Regions from separate parts of the Glutamicibacter sp. MOO4 genome, predicted to be linked through region 3. Evidence: riboswitches for the same ligand, from Rfam matches in the RefSeq annotation. Region 3 holds a riboswitch; each other region holds the start of a gene.
What was found. A riboswitch is a leader RNA that binds a small molecule or an ion and turns the genes downstream of it on or off. The one in region 3 is predicted to bind S-adenosylmethionine.
Positions count from the first base shown of each region.

Region 1: it holds a riboswitch for S-adenosylmethionine, as region 3 does, so the genes downstream of both, AC1Z3F_RS00480 (hypothetical protein) here and AC1Z3F_RS13675 (flavin reductase family protein) in region 3, are expected to answer to the same signal.
Region 2: it holds a riboswitch for S-adenosylmethionine, as region 3 does, so the genes downstream of both, AC1Z3F_RS00875 (O-acetylhomoserine aminocarboxypropyltransferase/cysteine synthase family protein) here and AC1Z3F_RS13675 (flavin reductase family protein) in region 3, are expected to answer to the same signal.

Region 1 is NZ_CM167800.1:92,548-102,186, forward strand. It holds gene AC1Z3F_RS00455 (MFS transporter) at 1-482, opposite strand, end outside; gene AC1Z3F_RS00460 (hypothetical protein) at 1,023-1,313, opposite strand; gene AC1Z3F_RS00465 (DEAD/DEAH box helicase) at 1,476-4,823, opposite strand; gene AC1Z3F_RS00470 (LOG family protein) at 4,910-6,088, shown strand; gene AC1Z3F_RS00475 (VIT1/CCC1 transporter family protein) at 6,108-7,211, opposite strand; gene AC1Z3F_RS00480 (hypothetical protein) at 7,243-7,509, opposite strand; SAM riboswitch class IV at 7,523-7,636, opposite strand; gene AC1Z3F_RS00485 (DinB family protein) at 7,681-8,295, opposite strand; gene AC1Z3F_RS00490 (helix-turn-helix domain-containing protein) at 8,469-9,032, shown strand; gene AC1Z3F_RS00495 (hypothetical protein) at 9,127-9,543, shown strand.
Region 2 is NZ_CM167800.1:182,379-192,017, reverse strand. It holds gene AC1Z3F_RS00880 (cystathionine gamma-synthase) at 1-121, opposite strand, end outside; gene AC1Z3F_RS00875 (O-acetylhomoserine aminocarboxypropyltransferase/cysteine synthase family protein) at 121-1,422, opposite strand; SAM riboswitch class I at 1,532-1,622, opposite strand; gene AC1Z3F_RS00870 (LysR family transcriptional regulator) at 1,847-2,788, opposite strand; gene AC1Z3F_RS00865 (putative oxygenase MesX) at 2,910-3,902, shown strand; gene AC1Z3F_RS00860 (methionine synthase) at 3,920-4,960, shown strand; gene AC1Z3F_RS00855 (flavin reductase family protein) at 4,947-5,495, shown strand; gene AC1Z3F_RS00850 (hypothetical protein) at 5,562-6,713, opposite strand; gene AC1Z3F_RS00845 (hypothetical protein) at 6,929-7,387, opposite strand; gene AC1Z3F_RS00840 (hypothetical protein) at 7,777-7,971, opposite strand; gene AC1Z3F_RS00835 (2-hydroxyacid dehydrogenase) at 8,089-9,036, shown strand; gene AC1Z3F_RS00830 (deoxyguanosinetriphosphate triphosphohydrolase family protein) at 9,077-9,639, shown strand, end outside.
Region 3 is NZ_CM167800.1:2,926,544-2,936,182, forward strand. It holds gene dnaB (replicative DNA helicase) at 1-675, opposite strand, end outside; gene AC1Z3F_RS13675 (flavin reductase family protein) at 1,326-1,826, opposite strand; SAM riboswitch class IV at 1,923-2,040, opposite strand; gene AC1Z3F_RS13680 (AMP-binding protein) at 2,383-3,990, shown strand; gene AC1Z3F_RS13685 (PaaI family thioesterase) at 4,008-4,424, shown strand; gene AC1Z3F_RS13690 (dihydrofolate reductase family protein) at 4,470-5,054, shown strand; gene AC1Z3F_RS13695 (hypothetical protein) at 5,341-6,102, shown strand; gene scpC (succinyl-CoA:acetate CoA-transferase ScpC) at 6,106-7,623, opposite strand; gene AC1Z3F_RS13705 (PadR family transcriptional regulator) at 7,951-8,253, shown strand; gene AC1Z3F_RS13710 (hypothetical protein) at 8,263-8,649, shown strand; gene rplI (50S ribosomal protein L9) at 8,819-9,277, opposite strand; gene rpsR (30S ribosomal protein S18) at 9,298-9,537, opposite strand; gene AC1Z3F_RS13725 (single-stranded DNA-binding protein) at 9,599-9,639, opposite strand, start outside.

The DNA.
Region 1 (9,639 bases), 670 kb from region 3:
GTAATGAACGTAGTAGCACCTGCATACTCGCCACCGGTGGAGAAGCCCTGGATGAGCTTCAAAACAACCAGCAGGATTGGTGCTGCTACACCCCATACCGTGTAATCCGGGAGGATACCGATGCCGAAGGTGGCTAGTGCCATCATCAGTAGGGTGAAGACAAGAATCTTCTGGCGACCAACGCGGTCACCCATCTGCCCCAGAATTACACCGCCCAGCGGGCGGGCCACGAATGTCACGGCGAAGACGCCGAGGCTGAACAAAGTCTGAATTGCTGGGTCGACGGTGTCCGGCATGAACAACTTGCCGATGATCACGGCCAGGTAGCCGTAGACACCAACGTCGTACCATTCCATGAGGTTACCGACGACGGTACCGCCGATGGCCTTCTTAAGCATTGAGTCGTCAACAACGTTGACATCTTCTACTTTTAGACGACGTTTTCTAAAAAACCGTTGCTTGCGTGGATTAGCGGCTTCCATAGCTTCACTCCTCGTATCTTTCTTGATCTTGTCGTTCAGCCGGCGTCTGGGACACTTCGTCAGTGAGTAAAAAATTACTCCGTGCAGTCACAAACAGACACCGGGCGACTCATCGAAATCGATAGATTTCTACTCGAAAAACCGACTAATCCGGGGCTTCGAGTGATGAAACGCTTTAGCGGATAGTTATCTACACTACCAAGTAACCTAATATTTCCCCGAATCGGAGCGTGTCCCACGTCTCATCGACTGAGCCTAATGCGGGACTTGGCACAGCTGACAGACAGGCGAAAACCGTTGAAGGTAATAGGCATGTAAGCGAATTGGGCCGGGACGCACACTGCGGTCTCTTTGCGCCGAAAGTGTGGTGAAGGCCTCTAGATGACACGCCGCGAAAAATCGGCGAAGATTGCTTGATTTGGCTTGTGGCAGCACCTTTTGAGGGCGACCCGGACAGTCCGGGACAGCGGTGTGTTTCTGTGGATACAAGAATGCCCCAAGTGCACCGATTGGGTGTCTTGGGGCAGACAGTGACGATTCTTAGCCTCGTAGGCCAACAGTCGCTTGAGCGTCAGCATCGATTCGTAGGAACGAGGAACCGACAACCGCGAACGCTCCAGGAATCAATAGCATCCTGTGCTTAGGGTTGTAAAAAATCTCTTCGAGCGGAGAAGCTAAAACCTGATGGACTTTTTCCAACAGGCGATCGTTTTCCAAGGACAAACGTTCCTGTCCTGCCTCGATAACCACACGATCTTTTTCAGTACTGACTGATGCGCGCATCCAGTCATCATCGGGGGTACTGATCGTCTCCGATTTAATCAGGGACACGGTTATTACCGCCTTCATCGTTCGTTTCGCCTGAACGAGGAGCCGCTCAGGCCAGTAACCGCTGGGTGCACTATGTGTGGAATAACGCACATCAACCGTCATAACGAATATATCGTGTCTGGCTAGCAGTCGGCCCCTATTCCGAGAGATTTAATCAACCTGTTACTCGAGCAGCCCTCTAATGTCCTGAGCGGTCAGTGCTTTAGAGAACCCATCGGCTTCATCCATCACTGTTGAGATGAGCTTGCGCTTGCTTTCCTGCAGAGCGACAACCTTTTCTTCGATGGTGCCTTGGGAAATCATCCGGTAGACCATCACTTGGCGGGTTTGGCCAATACGGTGAGTACGGTCAATCGCCTGAGCTTCAACCGCAGGATTCCACCATGGGTCAAGCAAGAAGCAGTAGTCAGCCTCGGTGAGGTTCAAACCGAAACCACCGGCCTTGAGCGAAATCAAGAACAGTGGCGCTTCGCCTTCCTTGAACTGATCAATGACCTTGGAGCGATTGCGCGTATTTCCATCGAGATACACAAAGTTCACGCCACGCTCAGTGAGCTTGTCGGCCAACACCTTCAGGTAGGAAGTGAACTGGCTGAAGACCAAGGCGCGGTGTCCTTCGCCGAGTACATCGTCAAGCTGATCAAAGAGTGCCTCCAGCTTGGATCCGGGGACATCGGCAAGCTCGGGATCAACCAGCGATGGTTCAAGTGCCAACATACGAAGATGGGTCAACGACTGGAAAATGGTGAACCGGTTGCGATCCAGATCCTCAACCAGGTGCAGAATCTTCTGACGCTCACGGTTTAAGTGGGTGTCGTAAACGTGCTGGTGCTCGTCGGAGAGACGAACCAACAGCTGCTGCTCCTGTTTAGGAGGCAGATCCAGAACCACAGATTCCTTGGTGCGGCGCAACATGAACGGCTTGATACGACGCTGTAGCAGCACCAAGGTGTCTTTATCGCCCAGGACCTCGATTGGACGGGCAAACTGACGGTTAAACCGACTGGTGTTCAAGAACAGCGCCGGAGCTACCAAAGACAACAACGCGCCAAGCTCAGAGAGGTTGTTTTCCATCGGGGTACCGGTGACAGCTAACTTAAAATTAGTCTGGAGGTTGACCGCGGTGCGGTGAGCCTTGGTGGAGCGGTTTTTTACGAACTGGGCCTCATCAAGAATCAACCCGGCGAAGCGCTGGCCCTCGTAGATCTCATCGTTGAGGCGGAGCAACGTGTAGGTCGTGAGAATGACGTCGTAGTTTTGAGCCAAGTCGCGCAGCTGATGCGGTGAGCTCATAGTTCCTTCGATGCTCACCACACGCAAGCTCGGAGCGAACCTGTTGATTTCGGTTTCCCAGTTAGAGACCACCGAGCTCGGAGCAACAACCAAGAACGGTGCACGCTCGCGCTGCGCTGCCGGCAACTGGGCGCACGCTTGCTCATCGTCCCACAAACCTTGCGCGTGCAAGATCAGGGCGATGGTCTGAAGGGTTTTACCCAAACCCATGTCATCGGCCAGGATCCCGCCGAAACCGCCTTCATACAGGCGACTGAGCCAGCGGAAGCCTTCAACCTGATAAGGGCGCAGCTGCGCATTCAGCGACTGAGGGACCTCAGCTTGATCTCCCTCGGCAACCCTGAGCAGGGATCGCATGCGCGCAATGAACATGTCTGCGCCATCGATACCTTCGGCGAGCTCATCAAGTTCTTCAAAGATGGAGATCTGGAAGACAGTAAGCTTCAGGTCGCCTTCTTTTGGCTTGTCGTTCAGGGCCTGCGCCTCATCGACTAATGCCTTGAGCTTAGCGAAGAGCGGTTGGTCCAAGGAGAACCACGTGTTATCGGGCAGCTTGATCTTCATCTGGCCGTTGCTCATCGCTTCGACGATCTGCGAGAAAGGAACTGCGTGGTCACCAACGGTGATCAGCAGGCCTAAATCCAGCCAGTCGGTGCGCTCATGATTTACCGCATTGATTTTCAGCTGGGGGAGTTCACGCAGCTGACGGAAGACTGGGCGTGTTCCCTTCTCAAGCAGCTTGAGCATTGGAAGCTGTTCGATGGCAGGCAGAATTTCGGAGACAAAGGTAATGACCGATTCACCCGAGTAGAACTTGGGTGCAAGATCAGGATTGCCGTTTCCTGTATGCTCCTGGAAGACTTCATCCACGGCTGCTCGAAGTTCTTCTTCGGCTTCAAAATCATAAACTTCGTGATGATCCGGTACACCCGGGTAGCGGACCTGGAAATCCAGGGTCGCCGAATCATTTGGCTCACCCTTCTCATTCAGATCGCGTTTGTAGGTGACGGTGGCCTGAACAAAAGGTGGCTTCAACGCAGGAAGTTGCAACTCTTCACTGGCGCTGCGTAGGTCAAAACGACGTGCCAAACGAGGGTAGGCCGATTCGAAGAAGTCATTAATCTCTGCGACTGGAACAGCAACCTGCCGGCGGTCTGCGTACCAGCGGCGGTGAGCCTCGGCGATGGGTTCAGTGCTTGGGGCCAGCCAAATTTCATCTGGCTGCCCAAGCTGAGCGTAAAAACCGTGATCAGCAATGACGCCGCTAGGGGAGTCGGCATCCAGAAGTAGATCCTGACCGTCGATGTGCAGGACACCACCGAGCTGCAACTGTTTTTCGTCCAGTGAGGCTCGCATGCTAAATGCGGCAGGGTCGACGATGCGAATGCGCTGTTCGTTGCGTGTTGAGATCAAAGGGATGCCAAGTTCTTGTGCTTGGTCAAGCAAAGGCCACAACAGGTCGGAGGCGTATTCGTCCATGAATAGCCAATCTTCATCAACCTTAAACTGCAGCTGGGTGTCGCTGCGGGCCATGGAAGCAAAACGAGTGAACCAGTGATGCTGTGAGCGCAAGAGATTCCAGCCGTAGGTTTTGAAACCTAGGGTGGTCCAGCGCAACTGGCCGCGAACCCAGCGGCCTTCGGTATTGCGCACCATGGGGCGTACACCCAAACGGAAACGCTTGTTGCGCGTGGGATGCGGAATGGTTCCAGTAGGCATCCACTGCTGTTGCTGGGTGGTGTTCTTCGAGTCAAAGAGCATGAACTGAAGACCCATGGCCACTACTGGATCATGTTGAGAACCGAGCAATCCGTCAGCTGGACCGGGCTCTGACTCTTCAAACCAAGACCCGATTTGCTGAGACCAAGCAGCCGAGCTTTTTTCTTCGGCAACAGGAACCAGGCGTGGCATGGAAGCAATCTTGTTCGACACAATCGCTAGCGCTGCGATGTGTGCACAGATGCCTGGCTTGTCACAGGAGCATTCGCACAGTTCGATCTTCCATTCATCATCGACCTGCTGCACTTGGATCATCGGCGAGAACTCTTCATCGGCGGCTCGTACGGTGCCCTCGATCTGTCCAGTCGTCTCGTCGAATTCCACGTCAACCACGGAATTTTCTTCAGCGGCTAAGTTCTTTCCGTAAAAGAAAGGAACATCGCCCAAGAAGGCCAACAAGTGGCGGGCGTCTATGGTTGGTGGAACAGAGTTACTCATCCTCTCATCGTTTCACGTTCCGGCCCGTGGTGAAAGTTGAAGCGCCCCTGTGTGAATAATCCCTATGTATGACGTAGCGTTGTCGCATGTCCCATATCTGGCCTTTTCTTCCGGCGCGCGCGGTGAACATCACTTCACTGATCGAATTTGACCGATTAGCTGCTGAAGCCTTGGCTAATCCCCATGCCCGAGGATACGGGTGGCGGGTGCATCGACTAGATCTGCGTGAGCGCGATTCCATACTGCGTTCGCTGGACCTGTCCGAGGCGATATTTATTGATTGCCAGTATTCACCCGCGGGACGTGAACTGGTTCAGGCCACCGGCGGACTGTGCATGTCTTCAGGCACGCAACTACCTTTTCAGACCAGTGAGCGGGACCTATATACGGCCGCCGAACTATACGCAGGCATTGATGACAAGCCCTATGAGCAAGTTCCGGACGCACTGATCTACGCCTACTCTCAGCAACACAGCACACCTGAAGTCACCGATAACGACAGTGCCATGGCGACCACCTTCCATGATTACCAGATCTCTCAAGCTCTGGTATCCGAAGTTTACGATGGGGCCTTTAAAGACTCACCGCTGATTGGTGTGATGGGTGGGCACGCGATGACCCGCGGATCTGAGCACTACGCGCAGACCGTGGAACTGGGCCAACTGATTACTCGGGCAGGATGTGCCGTTGCTACCGGCGGGGGACCGGGGGCGATGGAAGCGGCCAACCTCGGTGCTTGGTTGGCTGATTATGATCCACAAGATGTCGACGCTGCGTTGCAGATGCTCGCCACGGCTCCAGATGCGATTCACCAGCGCACACAGTGGGCTCGCACTGCGCTCGCCGTTCGTGATCGATTCCCGAGCACCCACCAGTCATTAGGTGTGCCGACGTGGTTCTATGGCCATGAGCCACCGAATTTGTTTGCAACAAAGATCGCAAAATTTTTCACCAACTCTATTCGCGAAGCGATTTTGTTGGAGCAGGCTAACGGGGGACTAATTGTTCTGCCGGGTGCTGCAGGTACGGTGCAGGAAATCTTCCAAGACGCCTGCGAAAACTACTACGCCACCGGCGCGCGTGTGGTGCCCATGGTCTTGCTAGGGCGCGAGTACTGGACTGAAACTATGCCAGCTTGGCCTTTGCTCAAGGCGTTGGCCGCAGACCGGGTCATGGAAGAGAAAATTGCGCTGGTAGATACTGCCGAAGAAGCGATGGAATTTATTGGTTCTATGAGCACGCTACGCCGGCGTACCCGCTGGTGAGACAAATAATTCCTTGGCTCTAGCCCAGCTGTACGTCGAAGATGAGTCCCAAGCAGTAGGTCACTGCCGCAGCTCCCCAGCCGATGGCTAGTTGGCGCAGCCCACGCTTCATCGGGGACGCTCCGGAGAGTAGACCTACGATAGCGCCGGTGAGCATCAAAGCAATTCCGACTAGGGCCACCGAGAGGATCACGGCAGGCAGGCCGCTCATGCCGAAGATATACGGCAGGATCGGGATGACCGCACCGGAAGCGAAGAGCAGGAACGAGGTGCCGGCGGCGCCGGTGGCCGAGCCGAGCTCCTCATGTTCATTCTCCAGCTCTTCGGAACGCTCTTCCGGGTTCAGCGAGAAGGCTGGGTTGCAATCACAGGTGAAGAGGCCCATGCGTTCGGCAGCGCGATGCTCAGCATCTTCATCGTTCATTCCGCGAGCCTTGTAAATCAGTACCAACTCGTTGGCATCCAGATTCAGATCGGGGGCCGCGGTGAGCGTGACCTGGGTAGGCCGGGATGCGGTGAGTAACTCTCGTTGAGAACGCACGGAAACAAATTCGCCAGCGGCCATCGATAATGCTCCGGCCAGCAGCCCGGCAATGCCGGAGAACAAGACAAAAGTGGAAGAAACGCCGGTGGCGCCAATACCCATGATGAGCGCCAAGTTGGAGACTAGACCGTCATTGGCGCCAAATACGGCGGCGCGGAAGTTGCCCGAAAGCTGAGCGCGACCGGCGGTGGCCAAAGCACGCACTACCTCTTCGTGGACCTCTTCGTCGGCGGCCATTTGCGCGGTCGCGTCCTGATCATCGCGGTAGGGGGAGCTGCTCTCAGAGCGCTGTGCCATAGCCAAAACGAACACCGAACCGAAGCTAAGCGCCAAAAAACGCAAGATGGTGCGCCTCAAGGAGGGGCGGACCGTCTTGGCGTGGACACCTAGTTTTTGTCGCCAGTGTTCCTCATGGCGTGCTTCGGCCGCGGCCAGACCTAGAAGGATTTGCTTCTCTTGCCCAGTTTTCTTTTGGGCTAGGGTCCGATAGATGGCACCTTCAGCGACCTCGTCGGCCAGATACTTGCGCCAACGTTGGATTTGGGCGCGGGTAGGTTCGGTTGCTGACTGGTTCGGCATCTCGAATTCAGCTCTCTTGGCAGATAACGGATCAGCTACCCAGTTTAGACAGCGGTCTCAGACTTGGGAATTTGGCAAGACTAAAAGCGATGCTCTGCCCCTCGGGCTGACCGGAGCTAGCAATGGAAAGTACTAGCTGCGAGGTCGCCGGTTCAAAGATCGGGCGGCGCGCGGATCGGACGATGAGCAATTCTAAGCGAGCTGGATCGCACACGTATCGAATGTGCCATTGGCCCTGGACCTTGAACTGAACTTGTCCGGTTTGGCGGTCGATGATGGGCAGGACGGAATATGCCATGGGATGCGCTCTCACTGAGTTCTTGCCCGGCCACAAAATTGTGAACGGACCGCTTCGTCATCCGAACCACCCATGAATCTGGGGTTGGTGCACGGCAAGTCGGAGCTTTACGCCGTGTCTCGTGAAGCAACACTTGCGATGCTACTCCCGTGCAAGTAAGCCAGTGAAGTCCTAGCCTGAAATATTTCCTTCATCCGCGCTGGACCCAGCGTCTAGCGTCTGGGACAGCTGGTTGATCTTCGTGTACTGCTGTTCCCACTGGGTTGTGGAATACGGGGGAAGGTTGGGAGCTTCGGGGCGAAGACCGGTGAAGCCATCAAGCTGTTCGCGCACGATATCAAGGTGCCCGGCGTGCCGGGAGGTTTCAGCGATCATATGAATCATGAGCTGTTCCAAGGTGGTGTGCCGGCGGCGAATCCACCATGGCACTTCGGCCGGTGCATCCAATGGCAGGGACGCGATGCTCTGTTCGCAGAATGCGACCGCCTGTTGATAAAAATCAATGATGTCGCCGGCGGTGAAGTGTGCTGGCGGTAAAAAGTCGGCTTGCGGATCGTCGGAGTCCATGAGTTCTTGCACATAAGGGTTGTTGATCTCTCGGCCCAGGCACTGGCCGAAGTATCCGTATTCGGTGATGGCCAAGTGATGCACTACGCCAAGAACATGCGTGCCGGTGGGCGTCAGTGGCTTGCGGGCCAAGTGATCGCTCAGTCCCTGAGCTTTATAGATCACCGCGTTGCGGGCGTCGTTGAGGTATTCACGCAAAAGCTCTTTGCTGTTCTTCATATGCCGAGTGTAATCAGCCGGCTGCTCAGCGAACAGCAGTTGTTGTGGTGTGCGACATATTTGACGCACCCCAGCTAGGGTCTGTTTACTATTGGTAAACCTGCCTGCTGACTTAGGCAAATGGCAGGAAGACGCCTAGTGCGTCGGAACAACAGAGGCGATGGAGCAAAAATATGAAGACCCTGCCCGTGGAATCAACCGGTGCTGCAATCAATATTGGTTCACGGCTACGCGGGGTGCGCCAAAGGCAGCGGATGACCATCGACCAGGTTGCTGAACTGTCCGGATTGACCAAGGGCTTTCTCTCGCGTGTTGAGCGAGATCTGACCAGCCCTTCGGTTTCAACGCTGCTGAAACTATGCGAAGTGCTCGGCATTGAAGTGGGAACGCTATTTGAAGTGCCTGAAACGATGTTGGTGCGATTGGCCGAAGCGCCACGGGTGTCCCTAGGCGGAGAAGGAATCACTGAGCAATTGGTGACACCGCGTAGCGAAAGGCGGGTTCAGATGATTCGCGCTGAAATCGCGCCCAAGGGTGTTGGTGAAGCCGAACTGTATTCGGTGGACTGTGAACTGGAAGTTTTGCATGTGATCTCGGGGAGGTTCACTTTAGTGTTGCCGGATCAACGCGTTGAACTCCAAGCCGGAGACACTATGACCTTCCCAGGGCGCGAGCCGCATAGCTGGGAAAATGAAGCCGATGAAGTGGCCTTGGTGACGTGGACCTTGATCCTCTAACCGGGGAGCCTTACTCGTGCCGATGCGTTCAAGCGCGTATTCTAAAAAGGTGTGTTCACCGTACGCACATGGTGCGGCGAGCGATAGGAGTGGCGTGAGTACTAGCGAAACAACTGGCACCCAGAACCAGCTACGCTCCATCGGCTGGTGGGCTTCGGTGTTCCTTGGTTTACTCGCGGGCACCACCTTGACGTGGATTCGTACCCAGCGCAACTTCTTTTTCATCGGCGCGGTCATCATCGCTGTGGTGATTGTGATAATCGGAATGCGCACCATCCGGCGGCGTGCACGCTTCCCTCAAATGGCTCAAGCCCATACTTCTTGGCCATATGCCGTCTGGACGGTGGTTCTTCTCGTTCTTGTGGGTCCAATTCAGCTGGTTTACGTGGCCGATGATCCCGGTGAACTTATGCTCAAATCTCTCATTCTTTCCACCGGCTTTTGCGTGGCAATCCACGAGCTGGATCGAGCAATGATCAAAGCCACCAGGAAGTACCTTCGCCAAGAATAGAATTTTTAGACGTTCTGCCTTCAGTGCTCAGGATCGTCAAATGCTGCCGTAGCCCCTTGTAGGGCTACGGCTTTTGTTGTCTTTTGCCCCGGAATT
Region 2 (9,639 bases), 760 kb from region 3:
GCAGTACGTTAATACCGTCTTGGATGAAGGTGCTGGTCTGGTAGATCGGCGGAACAACCGCGCCGGTGTGTGGGTCTTTTTCCTGGCCTGCGTGTACGGCCTGAGTGTTGAAGCCAGTCATCATGCTCCTTGAGTTTGTGGGGCCAGGGCCCGGTTTAGTGCATTATCAAGCGCACGGTTCAGGTCCGCGAGCAGATCCACAGGATCTTCAAGCCCGACCGAAAGGCGCAGGGTGGAGGCGTTCAGGCCAGCGTCGGCCAACTGATCGGCCGAGAGCCGGCAATGGGTCATGGTGGCCGGGTGTGAAATCATCGTGCGGGTATCCCCCACATTCGCGGCCAAGCTGATCAGTTCTAGCCCATCAATTACCGGGGAAACCAGCGACGGGTGCGCCAGCTCGATGGCCAGCACGCAGCCGGTGCCCTTGGGAGTGAGCTGTTGGGCCAAGGTGTGGCTCGGGTGGCTGGACAGCGACGGGTGGTGGATGGCCGCGATGCCCGGGTGGCCGGAGAGCTCTTGGATCAGGGTGCTCACGCTGCGCTGTACATGCGCTGCACGCACCGGCAAAGTTTCGATGCCGGCCAAAATGCCTTGGGCGCTGGCCGGAGCTAATGCCGGACCTAGATCGTGCAGGAACTTGGAACGCACCAGCATCGCATAGGCAGCAGAGCCGTGGCGTTCGAGCAAGGAAGTATTGTTCAACCTCACTCGTGGGGCGGCAATCTGTGGCCAACGCAGCGGATCGGAGAAGTCGAACTTTCCCGAATCCACCACCACGCCGCCTAGTACCGAGCCATGGCCGGCCAGACCCTTGGTAGCCGAGTGGACCACAATATCCGCGCCAAAATCCAGCGGACGGAAGTTCAACGGGGTGGCCAGGGTGTTATCCACGACCACCGGGATGTTGTGCTCGTGGGCGATCGCCGAAATGGCGGGAAGATCGGCCACCGTGCACAGCGGGTTGGACACGGACTCTAGGAAAAACGCGCGGGTCTCATCCTCGATGGCCCCGGCCCAGGCTGCCGGATCGGCTTGGTCAACAAAGCTGACGCGGATGCCAAAGTCGGCGAAGGAGTCGGTCAGTAGGTCCACCGTGCCACCGTATAACGAGGAAGACGCCACAATGTGCTTAGGTCCCTGGGTCAGCGCCAACAGGGACAGTGAAACAGCTGCCTGTCCCGAGGCGGTGGCCACCGCTTGAGCTCCACCTTCCAGCGCGGCTACACGCTGTTCGAGGATTGAAACGGTGGGGTTACCGGTGCGTGAGTAGGTGAACCCGGACTGGCGCAAAGCGAACTTTTCGATCGCTTCAGCATGGGATTCAAATTGGTACGCTGCGGAGTTATGTAGTGGTGGCAGCATCGGGCGGAAATCTCCGCTTGGTCGATACCCTGCGTGGACAGCGTCGGTTCCTTGGCTCATAGCTCCTTCTCGTTTCCTAGCGAGGGAGTGCACCGAAAGATGTAACCCGTACCAAAGCCCGAACACTGACTTGGTACGAGGCACAGTGCGCTTAAAAGCGTTCGGAACTGCTCCATCGTCCCTGGCATTAGCACCTTTCGGTTTCCCGATGGTTGCTGCGACGTCTTCGAGCCAGATCTCTTAGTCGCTCTTGATGGTTTGTTGTTCTTCCATGGTTCGATATCTGCCCCGGGCGGCGCAAGCGGCATCGGGCTCACGGCTTCATACAAGGTCGCCACGCTTCATATGTCGCCAAGTTGTCATGATGACACGGGGTTTACGACCTGTTTATGACGCGCCACTTTGAGCATAATCCGCGGAATCTAGCAGTTTTGCCCTGCTAGTGTGACGACTCGAAGGCTAGAGATGACACACTGTTACGGTTTTAGCCCAGCACCTCAACGTCAAAGCTGGCGACCACCGCACGCACTTCTTCCAAATAAAGTTGCGCTTGATCGGTGAGCGGGATCCCGGCGTGGTCGATCCAACCGATCTCGATTCGCTCGTCGATGGACAGCGGGATGGCAACGATGGAGGGATCAAGCTCGTCGCTGATGATGCCGGTGGAGATGGTGTACCCGCCCAAGCCGATCATGAGGTTAAAGATCGTGGCGCGGTCCGAGACTTGAATTTCGCGTTGGCTTGAACGGGTGGAGAGCACCTCTTCGGAAAAGTAGAAGGAGTTGTTTGCACCCTGGTCGAAGGTAAGCCGCGGCAGGTCCTCGAGGTCTTCAAGCGTCACCTGTGCACGCGAGGCCAGCGGGTTGCTGCGTGAAATAAAAATATGCGGATCGGCCAGGAACAGCGGATGGAAGACAAGCCTGGATTCGCGCAGCAGCTTGTCGATCACTTTGCGGTTGAAGTCGTTGCGGTACAAGATCCCAATGTCGCTGCGTAGGGTGCGTACGTCCTCGATGATTTCCTCGGTGCGGGTCTCCCGGAGCGAAAATTGGTACTCCTCTGCGCCGCTGGCCTGAACCATGCGCACAAAGGCGTCAACCGAAAACGAGTAGTGCTGCGTGGAGACACCAAGCAAGCGCCGCGCCGAAGGCCGGCCGAGGTAGCGATGCTCAAGAAGCTCCACCTGCTCTAGGACCTGGCGTGCATAACCCAGGAATTCTGCCCCCTCGGGGGTGAGCGTCACTCCCCTTGCCGAGCGGACCAGCAGGGTGCGTCCCACTCGTGCTTCGAGCTCTTTCATCGCTGCGGACATGCTGGGCTGTGCGACGTAAATTAAGTCGGCGGCACCGGAGATGGAGCCCTCGGTAGCGACCGCGGTGAAGTAGCGAAGCTGTTGGAGTGTTAAACCGCTTGTTCCCTGAACCATAGATTGAGTCTATATGAATCCATAGTTATATCGAGTTACCTGATATCAATGAAGACCCTGCATGATGGACGCATCGACTTACTTTCGGCCTGCCCAGGCCCTCATCACAAGATTGGCCGCCATGGCAGACGAGTTCACTTTCAGCATTAGCACCACCAAATTCGACGAGAATTACACTCCCTGTGCCACCTCGCGAGTGACCACAAACTTCGCAAATCTGGCCCGTGGTGAGAATCGCCAACAGAACCTGCGCAACGCCCTGACGATGATCAACCGTCGCTTCAATTCGCTGGCTCACTGGGACAATCCTGCCGGAGATCGTTATGAGCTCGAACTGGAAATCATCTCGGCCAACGTGCATTTTGCCGCCGAGAATGAAGAGCAGGATTTTCCGCTTCTTGAAGTTCTAGACACCATCGTTGTCGACCGCCTCACCGGTACCCGTAGCCATGGCATGGTGGGCAATAATTTCTCTTCTTACGTCCGTGATTATGACTTCAGTGTGGTGCTTCCGGCGGCCAGCAACGGCTCGGGTGCTCCTAAGTTACCTGAAGATTTCGGCGACCTTCACGGCCAGCTCTTCCAGCATTTCTTGGATTCGGAAGCCTACCAGCAGCGTTTTAACCAGTTGCCAGTGGTCGCCATCAGCGTCTCCACGTCCAAAACCTACTACCGCACCGGCAATAGTCACCCGGTCCTTGGCTTGGAATACCAGCAGGACGAGAACTCCCTGACCGATACCTACTTCGGCAAAATGGGTTTGCAGGTGCGCTACTTCATGCCTGCAGGTTCCGTAGCTCCACTGGCTTTCTACTTCCGTGGCGATCTACTCAATGACTACACCAACCTGCAGTTGATCAGTCTGATTAGCACGATGGAGACCTTCCAGAAGATCTACCGCCCCGAGATTTACAACGCCAATTGTGCTGCCCCGTCGGTCTACCGTCCAAGCCTGAGCGCTCAGGACTTCGCTCCGACTCGGATCGACTACGACCGCGAAGAACGCACCCGACTCGGAGCTAGCCAGGGTAAGTACACGCAGGAGCACTTCATCATCCCTAATCAAGAATTGCTCAACCAATTTTCCGCCACCTGCCCAACTCCTGTCGCCTGAGAATCGAAAGATAAACGATGACTTCAAAGCTAATTCCAACCTCAATCGTCGGCAGCCTCCCCAAGCCTTCATGGCTGGCCCAACCTGAGACCCTGTGGTCCGATTGGAAGCTCCAAGGTTCCGAGCTGAGCGAAGGAAAGCAAGATGCCATGCGCGCTGCCGTACTGGAGCAGACTCAGCGTGGCATCGACATCATTAGCGATGGCGAACAGACCCGTCAGCACTTCGTCACAACCTTCATTGAGCACCTGAGCGGTGTTGACTTTGAAAAGCGTGAGACCGTGCGCATCCGCAACCGCTACGACGCAAGCGTGCCCACTGTTGTTGGTGCAGTAGAGCGAAAAAAGCCAGTATTTGTTGACGATGCAAAGTTCCTGCGTTCATACACTGACAAGCAGATTAAGTGGACGTTGCCTGGCCCAATGACCATGGTGGACACCTTGTATGACGCTCACTACCAGAGCCGCGAAAAATTGGCCTGGGAGTTCGCTACCATCCTGAATCAGGAAGCCAAGGAACTCGAAGCCGCTGGAGTGGATGTCATCCAGTTCGACGAGCCAGCGTTCAACGTCTTTTTTGACGAAGTTGCTGACTGGGGCATTGCTGCGCTGGAGCGCTCATGCGCAGGGTTAAAAGCTGAAACCGTCGCTCACATCTGTTTCGGTTACGGCATCAAGGCTAATAATGATTGGAAGGCCACCCTCGGCGCTCAGTGGCGCCACTACGAGAAGTCCTTCCCACTGCTGCAGGCTTCAACCATCAACACCGTATCTTTGGAATCGCACCACTCCAACGTGCCGATTGAAGTCGTTGAGATGGTCCGTGGCAAGAAGGTCATGCTCGGCGCCATCGACGTAGCCAGTGAAACCGTTGAAAGTCCAGAAGAAGTCGCTCAGACTCTGCGCAAGGCGTTGGAATTTGTGGACGCGGACAAGCTGATTGCCAGCACCAACTGTGGCATGGCACCGTTCCCTCGCGACACTGCGCTGGCAAAGCTCAGCGCTTTGAGCGCCGGAGCGTCCATCCTGCGCGAGGAGCTCGTCGGTGCCAGCGTCTAAGGTCACCATCGACGCTACCGATTCGCTATCCGCGGATGACTTCAAAGCTGTCTTCCGCGGACACCCGGGTGGTGTCAGCGTCATTACGGCAGATGCTGGCGACGGGCCCGTTGCGCTCACTGCCACCTCGGTGGCATCAATCAGCGTTGATCCACCGCTATTGGTCTTTTCGATCTCGGCGTTATCTTCGGCTGCCGACGTTCTTTCTCGTGCGGCAACGATCGTCGTTCATAGCCTGGATGTGCACGACCTTGAGGTTGCCAAACTGGGTGCAACCAGCGGCATTGACCGCTTCGCACAGAGCCAGTCGTGGACACGTTTAAGCACCGGCGAAACGGTGTTTGACAACGTTCGTGCGTGGGTCCGCTGCGATGTTATTCAACGGATTCAGGCCGGAACTTCCACGGTGATTGTTGCCCGCGCTCTGCAGGCGCACATTGAACGTGATGCTCAGCCGGGCGAACTTGGTGACGCGTTGGTTTACCACAACCGTTCGTGGCATCACCTCAACGAAAATTCACGCCTAAACGGTTAAAACTCTTCGGCCGCCGTCTCATAGACGGCGGCCGAACGGCTTTAGCTGGTCCAATGTCTCTTTGCGTTAGTGCTTGGTCGACTTTCGACGGCCGAGAGCAACAAAGATCACACCGGCAAGGGCCACCAGCAGCCCCGCTACTCCAGCGGTGACTCCGTCAAAGCCAGTGTTCGCCAGTACTGGTGTTGCGGAGTCGGCGCTCTTCTTTGTGTCGTGCTTCTTAGCCGAAGGCGCTGCACTGACATCCCCGGCAGGCTCGATTTCTGCGCTAGCCGACGCAGATTCACTCTCCGATGGAACCATCTCCTGATCAGTTTGTGGTTCGTCGATATCATCGTCTTCTTGCTCCGGCTGGATCCCGAAGAACAATTCAAGGTAGTACGCTCGCAGTTCGGGATTATGGGCAAAGACTTCTTCGAGGAACGCCTGGAACTCAGTGGCGTCTTCATCGCTTTCGATACTTTCGGCGATGAATGGCAGCATCAGGTCAAGCAGTTCGAGGCCTTGGTCGGTGCTTAAGTAAGCTTCCCACTGGGCTTCATCCCAGTCGAAGCTTTCCTCGGGAAGAAGGTCGGTAATGGACTCCCAGAAAGCCAGCTCTTCGTCGGAAAGCTCGGATTCTTCGTCCCAGATGTCATCTTCAGCAAACAATTCGTCAAGAAGACGGTTCATCTCCTGCCCGGCTTCAGTTTGCTCGAAAGCTTCCCATTGAGCTTCGTCCCAATCCTCGCTGCCCTCAGGCATCAGAGCATCGATTTGGGCCCAGCGAGGGTCTTCGTCCTGGTCTGCAACGTCCGTTGGCGTGCTCGTGGACTCTGCTGACTCACTTGCTTCGGCGGTAACCTCCGTTGTGGCTTCGGGCTCCGGGGCCGACGAGGATTCTGCCACCATAGGCTCAGATTCGACGGCCACATCTGACTGGTCTGCTTGGGTTTCCGAGGGCTCGGGTGTCGGGGAAATAGCAGGTTCTGACGTTGCAACCTCGACAGGCTCTTCTACATCTGGAGTCGCCTCTGACTCAGTCGGAACGACGGCCGCTTCTGATTCGATGACTTCTTCTACAGGCGATTCCGGTGCAACAGTAACGACGACTGGCTCCGTCGGAGAGTCAACTGACGCTGAAGATTCAGCTGGACTCGAAATGGCCTCGTCCGTAACCACTTCTGCATTTGCTGCCGGGCCACAAAGCACCAATCCTGAGATTAGTACAGTGGACATTGCTGCCGCGCCTAATTTAGTTTTCAATTATCCTGCTTCAAAGGGTGCGAATCGGCGTAATGCATCACGTCATCATGAATCATGAATTTGCAAATAAATACATGCTGACCTGTGCCGATAGATTGATGATTGAATCTAATGTAGCCCATTAACTGAAGAACCACAATGGAATTTTCTCACAAATCGCTAGGGGCAATCGCCGAATCAATGACTGTCTATTCGGCTTTTTGTCCACGAAGCAGTTCTTGTATTTCGGCGGTCACGGCATTTAGCGCCAGTTGGACCTCTACCGCTTTTCTCTTCCATTCTTCGTTCGATTCGTCGTCCACGAACGCGCGCAACCCTGCATCGTCACGATCAACGGCGCCTAGCCAATTCTTCGGCAATCGCTCCGCACCTAGCGCGCCGACCAGTGCCGCCGCTTCGGCACCCATGTCAGTGCTCTTTTCCTTGTCGACATGACCGCCACGACGGCGGAGCTGTCCAAGGCGCAATAACGATTCAAGCTCAAACATGAGCGTCGCTTGTCTCACTGCGAGTTCGCGGTCCTTCGCCGCGATTGATCGGGCGTTGCGCCGATCCAACGCCGACACAATCAACGCAACAATGGACGCACCAACGGCAACCACCACAGCGGCCGCCTGAACCCAGAGGGTTGTCTCTTCTGTAGTCATAACTGAACTATAGGAAGTGCCGCCGACACTTTGGACTAACTATGCACCGTTCAGATTGGTCCACGGCGCCCCGGCGTCCTGAACCGTGTCCAACATGAACTCACACCATGCGTGGGCCGCCGATACGGAAAAGTCCGCATTGTGCGGATATAGATCGAAGCGCGCCTCGCTGGAACCATGCTCGGCGCTTCTTGATTCGCCAAGGCCTACTGCAACTACAGATAGCTAGCCGAGAATGCACCTCGTGGGCTGCTGCGCGTCCGCACCACTGCCAAGGCTGGGCAAGTGCACGCCAAGACTTAAATGGGCGTCCCGTACAAGTTCCGATTTGTCCGGCTTCTCTGGTTCTTGACCTCGGCACACAACTACGTCCCGAACCGATATGGCGCCTACCGGCGGTTGGACTCGGCAACCATCGCGCCGGCATGGAGCACGGCTCCGGACACCACCAGCAGCCCGCCTCCAGCCGGTTCTCCGAGCACGAAAACGATTAGGCCGATTACTACCAACGTCCATCCGATAACCATTGTCGAGGTGGAACCTGCTGAGACCTTCCGGCCATTGCGCTCTGAAGTTTGAGTCATACCCTGATTCTATCCACTGGATCATTTCCACGCAGACCAATACGCTCGGCGCTCGACGATTGAGTGCACTTCTGACGCCGGACTTGTCCAGCTACAGACAGAACAGACACAATAGCCATGTACCCACCGATGATTGGAATTTCCTTGATCCTTCGTGTTCTCGTCCCCTGGCAGGATCTCGTCGACGAGTTGACGCTTCCCGGCATAGAACCGATCCTGTGGCACATCGACGATGATCCGCACGATGCGCCTGAAGCCGACGTCCTGGTCACCGAACGTCCGAGCAACCCTCGTCTACGTTCAAGAGTCTCTCGCATCAAGGGACTGAAGCATGTCCACCTGCTTTCCATCGGATACGAGTGGGTTCTGGAGCATCTTCCGAAACAAGTGTCATTAACAAATTCCAAGGGTGCCGTGGAAGACGCCACCGCCGAACACTGCCTTGCTTTGGTTCTGGCATCTCTGCGCCAGCTGCCGCGAGTCGGCCAGCAGCAGCGCGAGCGGCAGTGGACCAGAACATGGACCAGCTCGCTGCACGGGTCTAAGGTGGTGCTCCTTGGTGCTGGTGGAGTGGGCAGTGAAATCCGCTCGCGGTTGCAGCCCTTCAAACCTGCCGAGCTAACTTCTATTGCCCGCACTGAACGAGTCCATGAGCAGGGCTACCCTGTTCATTCCTTTAATCAACTCCGGGCTGTTCTTCCCACCGCCGATGTGGTGATTGTTGCCCTGCCGCAGACCCCGGAAACCGAGCAGCTTGTCGATGCCGAATTCCTCTCGGCAATGAAAAACGGCTCGTTACTGGTCAATGTGGGTCGCGGGCCCCTCATCGACACCGAAGCGCTGTTACCGGAACTGCAATCCGGCAGGCTGCATGCGGCCTTGGATGTCACCGACCCCGAGCCGCTGCCGGCACATCATGCACTGTGGAGCGCGCCGAATTGCATCATCACCCCGCACATGGCTGGAGACACCGGGCAGTTCATTGCTCTGGTCAGTGAACTGGCAGTAAATCAGGTCATTGCCTTTGCGCACGGTGAAAAACTCGCCAACCGAATCATCAATTGACTCGGCGTTGAGCAGCCGATCCCCTAGGCTGGTTCCTACGATGGATACCAGAGTTAAAACGCATCAGACCGGCGGACGAGTCCGCGACATCGCCGAGCAGGATCATGCTGGTGAGGATGAGTTCCGCGTTGACGTAGAACGCATCCGCTTCTCTCCGTATTTTTCACGTCTCTCCTCGGTCACGCAGGTGATTCCGCAGGGTGGTTCGGGAACCCTGGTGCATAACCGTTTGACGCATTCGCTCAAGGTCTCGGCAGTGGCTCGCTCCATCGCGATCAACCTCAGATCAACAGATGAATCAACTAGGAGACTAATCTCCGATTTGGGTGGTTGCGACCCTGTGGTTGTACAGGCGGCGGCCGCAGCACACGACCTAGGCCACCCACCTTTTGGTCATCTTGGCGAACAAGAACTCGATCGGGTCGCCCGTAATATGTTGGGCCTGCCGGACGGTTTTGAGGGCAACGCTCAGAGCTTCCGCATCCTCACCGCTTTGGACAGTTGCGGAGCTACTCCACGCGGAATGAACCTCACACGAGCGGTTCGGGCAGCGGTTTTGAAGTACCCCTGGACGCGCAATGAGTGGCGAAGTAAGGGACCGAT
Region 3 (9,639 bases):
CGACTTACCGACGGCGGGACGAGCAGCGATAATGATCATCTGACCACCCTTGAGACCCTGGGTCAGCTCATCAAATTCGTAGAAACCGGTAGGTACGCCGGTGATGCCGTCGCCCGCGTTGGCTGCGTTTTCGATTTCGTCAACGGTGCCTTCGATGATGTCCGAAAGCCGTACGTAGTCTTCACTGCTGCGGTTTTCGGCAACCTTGTAGACCTCGGCCTGAGCTTCGTTGACGATGGCATCAACTTCACCGTCTGGCGAGTAACCCATCTGAACAATGCGGGTACCTGCGTCCACCAAACGACGAAGTACCGCGCGCTCTCGTACGATTTCTGCGTAGTATCCAGCATTCGCAGCCGTTGGGACTTGCTGGATGAGGTTGTGCAGATATGCGGCGCCACCAATACGTGAGATCTCTCCACGTTTGGTCAGTAAGTCAGCAACGGTCACCGCATCGGCTGGTTCTCCTCGACCATAAAGATCGATGATTGCTTCGTAAATGGATTCGTGAGCGGGACGATAGAAATCGGTGCCACGCAGCGCTTCAACTACGTCTGCAATGGCGTCCTTGGAGAGCATCATGCCACCGAGCACGGACATTTCCGCCTCGATGTCCTGTGGCGGCTTGCGCCCCGCGTCGGATTCCCGTGCCTCGTAAACCGGCTCAGCACTCATTACAGCCACTTCCATCCCTATTGAACCGCTGGGAAAAACTTCCTTGCCAGATGGCAACGCTCCATCATGTCAGTCGATACCGACAACTGAAAAGCGTCTGTGGATATTTCTGTCCCAAAGTCAACACTAAGACCGTTATTTGCTCACGTAAACCTCGTTATCCACAGCGCCTGTGCATAACATGGCCTGACTTGTGGACTGCCCTGTTCACTAACTGGGGAGAACCCTGTGGATTAATAACTATTACCATTCGGTAATATGTTTTGACTTGGGTGTTTGCGTTTACACAGCTGTGGACAGAAAGATATTTTGTTGAAGGTTGCGGCACCCTTCGCAGAGTTATCAACAGCCAAAAGCACCCGGAATTCGGGGTTATTAGCGATATGCACAGAGTTCTACACACATCACCCACAGGCGTGTGGATAACCCTGTGGATAGTGAGATTCTCCTAAAACCCTTAGTCACCGTAGGTTAAGCGGTTAACTTGACCCTCAAAAACGACGTCGTCCACATTTCTTTGCCCCCAAGACATCTTTTGTCCCCGTGGATAACTCACCACATCATCAAAATGCTGCCGTCACGCAAAAACGCTCCGGGTGGAACACCATGTGTTCCTTCCGGAGCGTTTGAGCAACTAGCTAGCTGAAGTATTAGACGAGTTCAGGAACTGGGATTGAATGAAATCGTGAATCATGGAAGATCTGTGGCGAATGTTCGGAGGCGTGGTGCCCATGCACCTCCAAGAAGACGACCCAGTGATCACCAGCTTCAACTTCGTTGTAGATGGAAGTCTCCAGCCACAATGTGGATTCTTCGATAAACAGCGCACCCTGATCAGTGACGGCAGTGTCTACACCGCGGAAGCGGTCGCCGGTCTTTGAGGCGAGCTGCGCACATACTCCCCCATTGCGGTCGCTAAGCACTGAGACGCCAATATGGCCAGCTTCGCGTAATTTGGGCCAGGTGTTAGAAGTTTTCTGTACTGCAAACATCACCAGCGCAGGTTCCAACGAAACACCAACGGTGAACGACGAAGCGATAATTCCGGTTTTTACACCGTCAATCTCGGCGCAAAGAGCTGCGATGCCTGAGGGGTGCTGAGCGAAAACCTTGCGGAGCGTCAGCGGGTCAAGTTCACGATTCAATGACATGGCTCGATTCCTTCTGGTCTTGCCCACGGCGCTGAAGAGACCCGAGCAAACGGTTCGGCGTCCCCGAATCCACTACTCACTGATCATTCACGCAGTGCGCGGTACTTGTTTCAACACCATTTAGCGCGAAACCGAATCCTCACCTGGAGCACCCCACTACCGTAGAGAGGGTTGCCGATCAGCAAGCCAGGGCTTATAGCTGATGCTCTTGATTCTGTTTAAAACGATATGGGTCATGACGAAGTATCGTCAAACAAATCACTTCGTAAATCGCAATATTCAATGATTCATTCGACGCATAGGCCTATATCGAGGTGTCTGGCAGTCAATTATTCAGAAGATGTGTGATCTATAACGCAATCCGCTTATCGGTGACATCCTGCCCAGCTCGGTCACCAAGGCCGCTTCAACGCTTTTCTGGGGCCGCCCACCGTAATGAAACCGGGTTTCTTTCTCTGGTGTTCAGGTTCATGCCACGATAAAAGATGCAGTGTTATGGGTCACACCATTCATTGCCTGCCGCCGTTGCCAGAGATGATGATTGAAGGATACCTCCATGGTAGAAATTCAGGCCAACCATTCAGAACTAACTCCGTTGCGTTTCCTTGAACGCTCGGCTGAGGCCTACCCCAGCAAAACCGCCATCATTCATGGGACTCGTAGTTATACCTACAAAGAATTTGAAACTCGGGTGCACCGTTTTGCTCAAGTACTAGCCGAGCGCATCGAACCCGGTGACCGAGTAGCGGTCTTGGCACCAAACACTCCTGAGATGCTGATGGCTCACTACGCCGTGCCACTAGCCGGAGGTGTACTCATCGCTTTGAACACGCGACTCTCGGCCCACGAGCTGCAGTACATCATCGATCATTCGGGAGCGAAGCTCCTCCTGGCCGATACCGAATTACTGGAGAACACCAAAACCCTGCGACGCGAAAACCCCAGCCTGCAGGCACTGATTGAGATCACCGACGATCAGTTCACCTCCCCACGCCCGAACGTGGAAGTTGATGGCACGTTGGAGCAATTGCTGACTACCGCCAGCGATGAGAAACTGCCCTATGCGATCGCGGACGAGCGCTCTGCCATCGCCTTGAACTACACCTCGGGGACCACGGGAAAGCCCAAGGGTGTGCTCTACTCGCACCGCGGCAGCTACCTGAACTCTCTGGGTGAAGCGCATCATCAAGGCCTTAGCTCAGCGACCCGATACCTCTGGACGCTACCGATGTTTCACTGTAACGGCTGGTGTACACCCTGGGCAGTGACTGCAGTTGGCGGCACCCATCTATGCCTGCGTGGAGTGCGTGAAGATGCAGTGTGGGATGCCATCGAAAACCTGGGAACTACCCACCTGTGCGGCGCGCCGACTGTTTGCTCGATCATCGCCGACTCGACTCGGGCGCACCAACTTCAGGCTCCGCTGCGCATCACCACCGCTGGAGCTCCACCGTCCCCGGCCATCATTTCCAAGTTGCAGAAACTGGGCATCGAAGTCGTTCACGTCTATGGGCTGACCGAAGTGTATGGCCCCTACACAGTCTGCGAATACCAAGAAGAATGGGATCAGCTGGAACCGACCGACTGCGCGGCCAAGCTAGCCCGCCAAGGCGTCGGGATGATCACCGCGGAGTCGGCACGCATTGTGGATGAGAACATGTTCGACGTTCCTGCCGATGCCCAGACCATGGGCGAAATCGTCTTGCGCGGCAATAACGTCATGATCGGCTATTACCGGGACGAAGAAGCTACCGCACAGGCCTTTGCCGGCGGATGGTTCCACACCGGCGACTTAGGCGTCATGCATCCCGACGGCTACATTCAGGTGCGCGACAGGGCCAAAGACATCATCATTTCCGGTGGCGAAAACATCTCAACCATTGAAGTGGAACAAGCTTTGGCTTCCCACCCCGAGGTACTGGATCTGGCCGTCGTTGGCATCGCCGATGAGAAGTGGGGCGAACGTCCCGTGGCCTACGTGATCCGGGCCAGCGACTCCACCTTGAGCGCGCAAGATCTGATCAGTTTCGCCAAGCAGAAACTTGCTGGCTACAAAGTTCCGCGCACCATCATTTTCCCGCAGGATTTGCCGCGTACTTCAACGGGTAAAGTGCAAAAGAACGTACTACGAGCCCAAGCGCTTGAACAGCTTAATAAGAACTAAATGTTTTGGAGTCAGCTATGAGTTCCACCAACCAACCAATCCCCGATAAGACCAGCCGGTTCACCGAAAGTGTCGGTCTCGTCTTTGATGAAATTTCAGCCACACTTGTCCGTGGGCACGCGGAGCTGAACGAAGACCACCACACACCTTGGGGAGTGGTCCACGGAGGCATTTACGCCACCATGGTTGAAAGCGCTGGCAGCGTGGGAGCCAGCTACGCGGTGGCCGAACGCCAGCAGTTTGCCGTAGGTGTTCATAACGCCACCGACTTCCTCCGCCCCTCCACCGGAGCACATGTGCAGGTCGAGGCCAAGGCCCTGTTCCAAAGCAAAACTCAGCAGCTCTGGGACGTTGTTATTACCGATACGGCTACGGGCAAAGTACTTTCGCGCGGACAATTGCGCACCCAGAACGTAGATTTGCCCAAATCTTGAGCGTAATCTGATGGCATCTAGCGGATCAGCCTCGGGAGGCTCATTATGAGTGCCACCTATACCTTTGATGTGTTCAGTAGTCTTGATGGTTTCGGCAGTGCCGGTGGCGACTGGGGAGGATACTGGGGCAAACAAGGACCGGAGTTACTTGCTCGACGCCTTGAGCTCTACGGCCAGGAGTGCCACATGGTTTTTGGGGCGAATACTTTTCGTTTGTTCTCCCAGTTTTGGCAGGAGATTGAACAGAATCCTGAAGTTGAAGATCCTTGGGGCGTTGCCATGTATGAGCAACCCGCCACGGTCATCTCCACAACGCTTAGCGACCCACTGAAGTGGCCACAGGCCACCTTGGAGCGGGCCGATGCCGTGGAGGTGGTCAGGCAATTAAAGGCCACCTCAGCGTTGCCCCTGCGATCTCACGGTAGCTTGGCGATGAACCGGTCCCTGCTCGCCGCCGGTCTGGTGGACTTTATTCAAATAACCATTTTCCCGGTACTCACCGGAGCCCACGGAGACTCCCCTGTGCTGGATGTCGGCGAAGACTACGATCTAGAACTCATTGATTCGCGACTTTTAGATGGCAGTATCCAAGAATTGACCTATCGGCCAACTCAACACGTAACTCTCTGAGCTTTTCAGAGCTCTAGGTAATAACCATTCATTCTGCATGTTTGAATATTTGAAGGTGAGACTGACATTGAGAGTGCATCAAAGATTCCCAACAGTTATCGCGGTCATTGCAGCCTTGTCGCTGACGGGCTGCTCGGCTTCTGAATCAACGGCCCAGAGTTCCACATCATCCCTGACGACTTCTTCGTCCGCCTCAGCCTCTGCCTCTTCACCCCGTTCATCCCCCTCACCCACAGCGCTCAAAGACCTCACACCAAATATGGTTCTGGGCGCCAGCATTCCGTCAATGTGTGAGTTTCCTGCCGGCAAATTGGTCGGCGGTGTCCTGAAGGAAGAGCACTCCGAATATCCCAACGCCACCCCACCATCGCTCGTTTCTGAAAAGTTAGTGGTGGCAGGTGACCTGACCGGTGATGGTGTTAAAGAACTGGCAGCGACCTTTTACTGCGACAAGGGTGGTGTTGCTTGGCCTACCCATATCCAGCTGTTCCAAAACACGGCCAAGGGCATCGTCCCGCTGGGCCAACCCTTCCAAATGGGTGACGTTAATGGTGGCGCTCGCACTCTACCGAGCTCACTAAAATACGCCAACGGTCAGCTGGTGGTGATCGATCAAGCTCTGCTACCGATGGAAGCCGCAGCAGCTGCCTCAGGGAAAATCAAAGCAACACTGAAATGGAACGGTATGAAGTTAGCGGCCAGTTCAATTCAGGATCTAGCTGTTCCGCAAAATGGCACGTTGAAGACTGCAACGGTCAACGGGACGTGGTGTCTGCTGGACGGCAAGGGAAAGTCCACAACAAAAGACTGTCTGACTATCGACTATCCAAATGTCACCAGTAAAGGCGAAGACCCGCAGACCCTATCCTTCTCAACAAATAATGGCTTCACGGTGCTGAGCTACTTTGATGCACCGCTAGGCATGATCTATTCATCAGGAGTCAAGATCCAGGATCCGGCCAATCCTTCGGTGACTACGTCGCAGCTACAGAAGGATCGACTGTACAACAATCAAACCCAAGAGGTCTTTGTCCGTCAGGGAAAGTAAGACCTAGCTGGCCGGGCGCATGTCACCGGTTTCTTGGAACCGTTGGTGCCAGCTCAAAGCCTCCCCCAACAGGTGCGGGGTGTGCTTGCCGTAGCTGTCCTTGCGGGCACGATCGAAGTAGTCCTGCAGCATTGGGCGGTAGTCCGGGTGGGCGCAGTTATCGATGACTACCTGAGCGCGCTGTTTCGGAGACAGTCCACGAAGGTCAGCCAAGCCCTGTTCGGTAATCAGGATCGTGGTGTCGTGCTCGGTGTGGTCCACGTGCGAGGCAAAAGGAACGATGCCCGAGATCTTGCCACCCTTGGCTGTAGATGGTGACATGAACACCGACAGGTAACCGTTACGGGCAAAGTCGCCCGAGCCGCCGATACCGTTCATCACGTGCGAACCGAGCACGTTGGTGGAGTTCACGTTGCCGTAGATATCGGCTTCGATCATGCCATTAAGCGCAATGCAGCCCAGTCGGCGGATGATTTCCGGGTGGTTTGAAATCTCCTGGGCGCGCAGCAAGATGCGCTCGCGGTAGTGCTCAACATTCTTGTTGAACTCCTCTATGCCGTCAGCCGAGAGCGAGAAACTGGTAGCGGAGGCAAACTCAATGGTGCCATCCTTGATCAGCTGGAGCATTCCGTCCTGAATCACCTCGGTGTAGGCGGTCAGACCCCTGTAGCCACCACGGGCCAGGCCGGCGAGCACCGCGTTGGCGATGTTTCCGACGCCGGACTGCAAAGGCAGCAGCTTCTCGGACAGGCGCCCTTTGCGGATTTCCGAATCAAGGAAAGTCAGTAAGTGATCGGCGATCTTCTCGCTGGTTTCATCTACCGGAGCAAAAGGGCTCAAGCGGTCCGGGGCGTCGGTGTGGACGACGGCCATAATCTTATTTACATCCACGTTCATGTACTTCTGGCCGATGCGGTCGCGCACGGTGCTCAGGTTAATGGGTTTGCGGTGCGGTGGCAGCGCAGTTCCGTAGTAGATGTCGTGCATGCCGTCCATGGCTGCGGACTGCTGGGAGTTGACCTCGATGATGACTTTGTCAGCCATCTCTAGCCAGGTCTTGTTGTTACCCACCGAGCTGGAAGGGATCAGATCACCGTCGGCGGTGATGCCAACTACTTCCACGATGGCCACGTCGATTTTTCCGTAAAAACCGAACCAGGTGTGCTGGGCGACGTGGGACAAGTGGATGTCCATGTACTCCATATTGCCGTCGTTGATACGGCGGCGCAGCTCTGGGTCAGACATATAAGGAAGGCGCAGATTCATGCCTTCGGCCTTGGCAAGCACACCGTCCAACTCTGGTGCGGTTGAGGCACCGGTGAGTACGTTGATTTTGAAGTCTTTGCCTTCAGCGTGCTGGCGTTCCATCTGCGCTGCCAGTGCACCTGGCACGGCCTTCGGGTATCCCGCACCGGTGAAGCCACTCATGGCGACGGTCATGCCTGGCATGATGAATGTTGCCGCTTGCTCGGCGCTCATCAAAAGATCAGCAAAGGCCCGGTGTTGAATACGTTCGTGCAAAATTACCCCTTCGAAACATCTTTGTGACGTAGGTCTATAACCCGCATCTCACCGGATTACCTTAGCTGTTCTCGCCTGTCACTGAGACCACGTCCGGGCGTTCAGAGCGGTAGATGGCGCTTTTCTCGATGAGTTGCGCGCTATTTGCGGTGGCCGGTCAACGTCTTGCGCACTGTGGTCGACTAGCTCAACTGGTAGTCGGTCTGGCCGCAGAGCTCTTCGGTCCACGCAGTTGAACCAAGGAATGGCACTGCAATCAGTGCTGATCAGCGAAGATCATCCTGAAGGAGTATAGAAATGAACCTATGTAGAATTCATACTTAGCTCATGGAACAAAACAAACTACTTCAACAGATAAAGCGTTCCATGCTTCCGGCTGTTCTTCTGAGCCAGCTGGCCGAGGAACCCGTTCACGGATATTCCATGCTGAACAAACTCGAAGAACTCGGGGTATCAGGCGTCAAGAGTGGAACTCTTTACCCACTACTTCGATCGATGGAAGAGTCCGGGGACATCATCTCCGACTGGCAAATTGCTGACCGCGGGCCAGCACGCAAGATCTTCAAAATCACCGACCAGGGCCACCAGACTCTGACTTCCCTCAATAGCTGGTTGCGACAGTTCACCTAGGAGACCTTCATGGAAAGCACCCTCAAGACCTACATCGATGAGCTGCGCTACAGCCTTTCACTACGCAACGTGGACGCCACCACCATCCGCGACATAGCCAGAGAAGTAGAATCCGAAGCCACTAGCTACGAAGATGCAGTCGCCAGCTTCGGAGCGCCCGATCACTATGCAACGTCGTTTCCCTCCACCGCATCCCCAAAAAGCCATTACGCATTCATCGTGGTCGGCCTGCTCTTGGCCGTCCTTTGGGCTGTACTGGCGATCGTTTTCCGGAACCGTGAGGCGAATGTCTTTTCCGGTTGGGCCATCACTTGGCTACCAGCCGTCGGATTGATCGCGGCCGGAATTATTATCGACTTCTCCCGATCATTACTCCGCTCGCGGGCCAGCCGGTAAGTCCAGCAACTGCGTGGAGAGCTCGGAGCTCGCGCATGGGCGACATTTGCCTAGACTGAACTACTTCGCAGAGCAAACACGCCAGAACACTGTATTAAACGCCAACAGGTGGCGTACATTCCCTAAGGAATGCACGCCACCTGTTGATCAGAAGGTGAGTCTAAAAGACTTACTTCTTTGCGGCAGCAACAACCTGCAGACGCAGGTTTGCAACAACGTCAGCGTGAACGCGAACGGTTGCGGTGTAGTTGCCAGTCGACTTGATGTGGTCGTTGACCTCGATGTTGCGCTTGTCGATCTTACCCAGACCGGCAGCCTCAACGGCGTCAGCGATATCGGTGGTCTTGACGGTGCCGAATAGGCGTCCGTTAGAACCAGCCTTGATGGTGATCTTAACCGGCTGGGACTTCAGCTTAGCTGCAATTGCCTGAGCATCCTCAAGGTTTGCAACGGCGCGAGCAGCACGTGCAGCCTTGATCGACTCCACCTGCTTTTCACCGCCCTGGGTCCAGACGATTGCGAAACCGCGTGGCAGAAGGTAGTTACGGGCGTAGCCGTTCTTTACCTCAACAATATCGCCAGCAGCACCGAGACCGGATACTTCGTGAGTCAAAATGATCTTTGCCATGATGTTATATCCCCTCTTCCTTAGCCGCGGCCTGCGCCGGAGTAAGGTAGCAAGGCTACTTCACGTGCGTTCTTGATTGCCTGTGCGATCTTGCGCTGTTCCTGAACGGAAACGCCGGTCACTCGACGAGCGCGGATCTTTCCACGGTCAGAGATGAACTTGCGCAGCAATGCGGTGTCCTTGTAGTCGATGACGGTGATGTCAGCGGCCTTCAATGGATTGGACTTTGGTTTGGGCTTACGGATTTCAGCCTTAGCCATCGTGGAGCTCCTTAGGTTTGGAGCCCGCAGAGTGATCTGCGGGATGGTGAATAAATAATTTTTAGAAAGGTGGTTCGTCTGCGCCTGGGTTGCCCCAGCCGC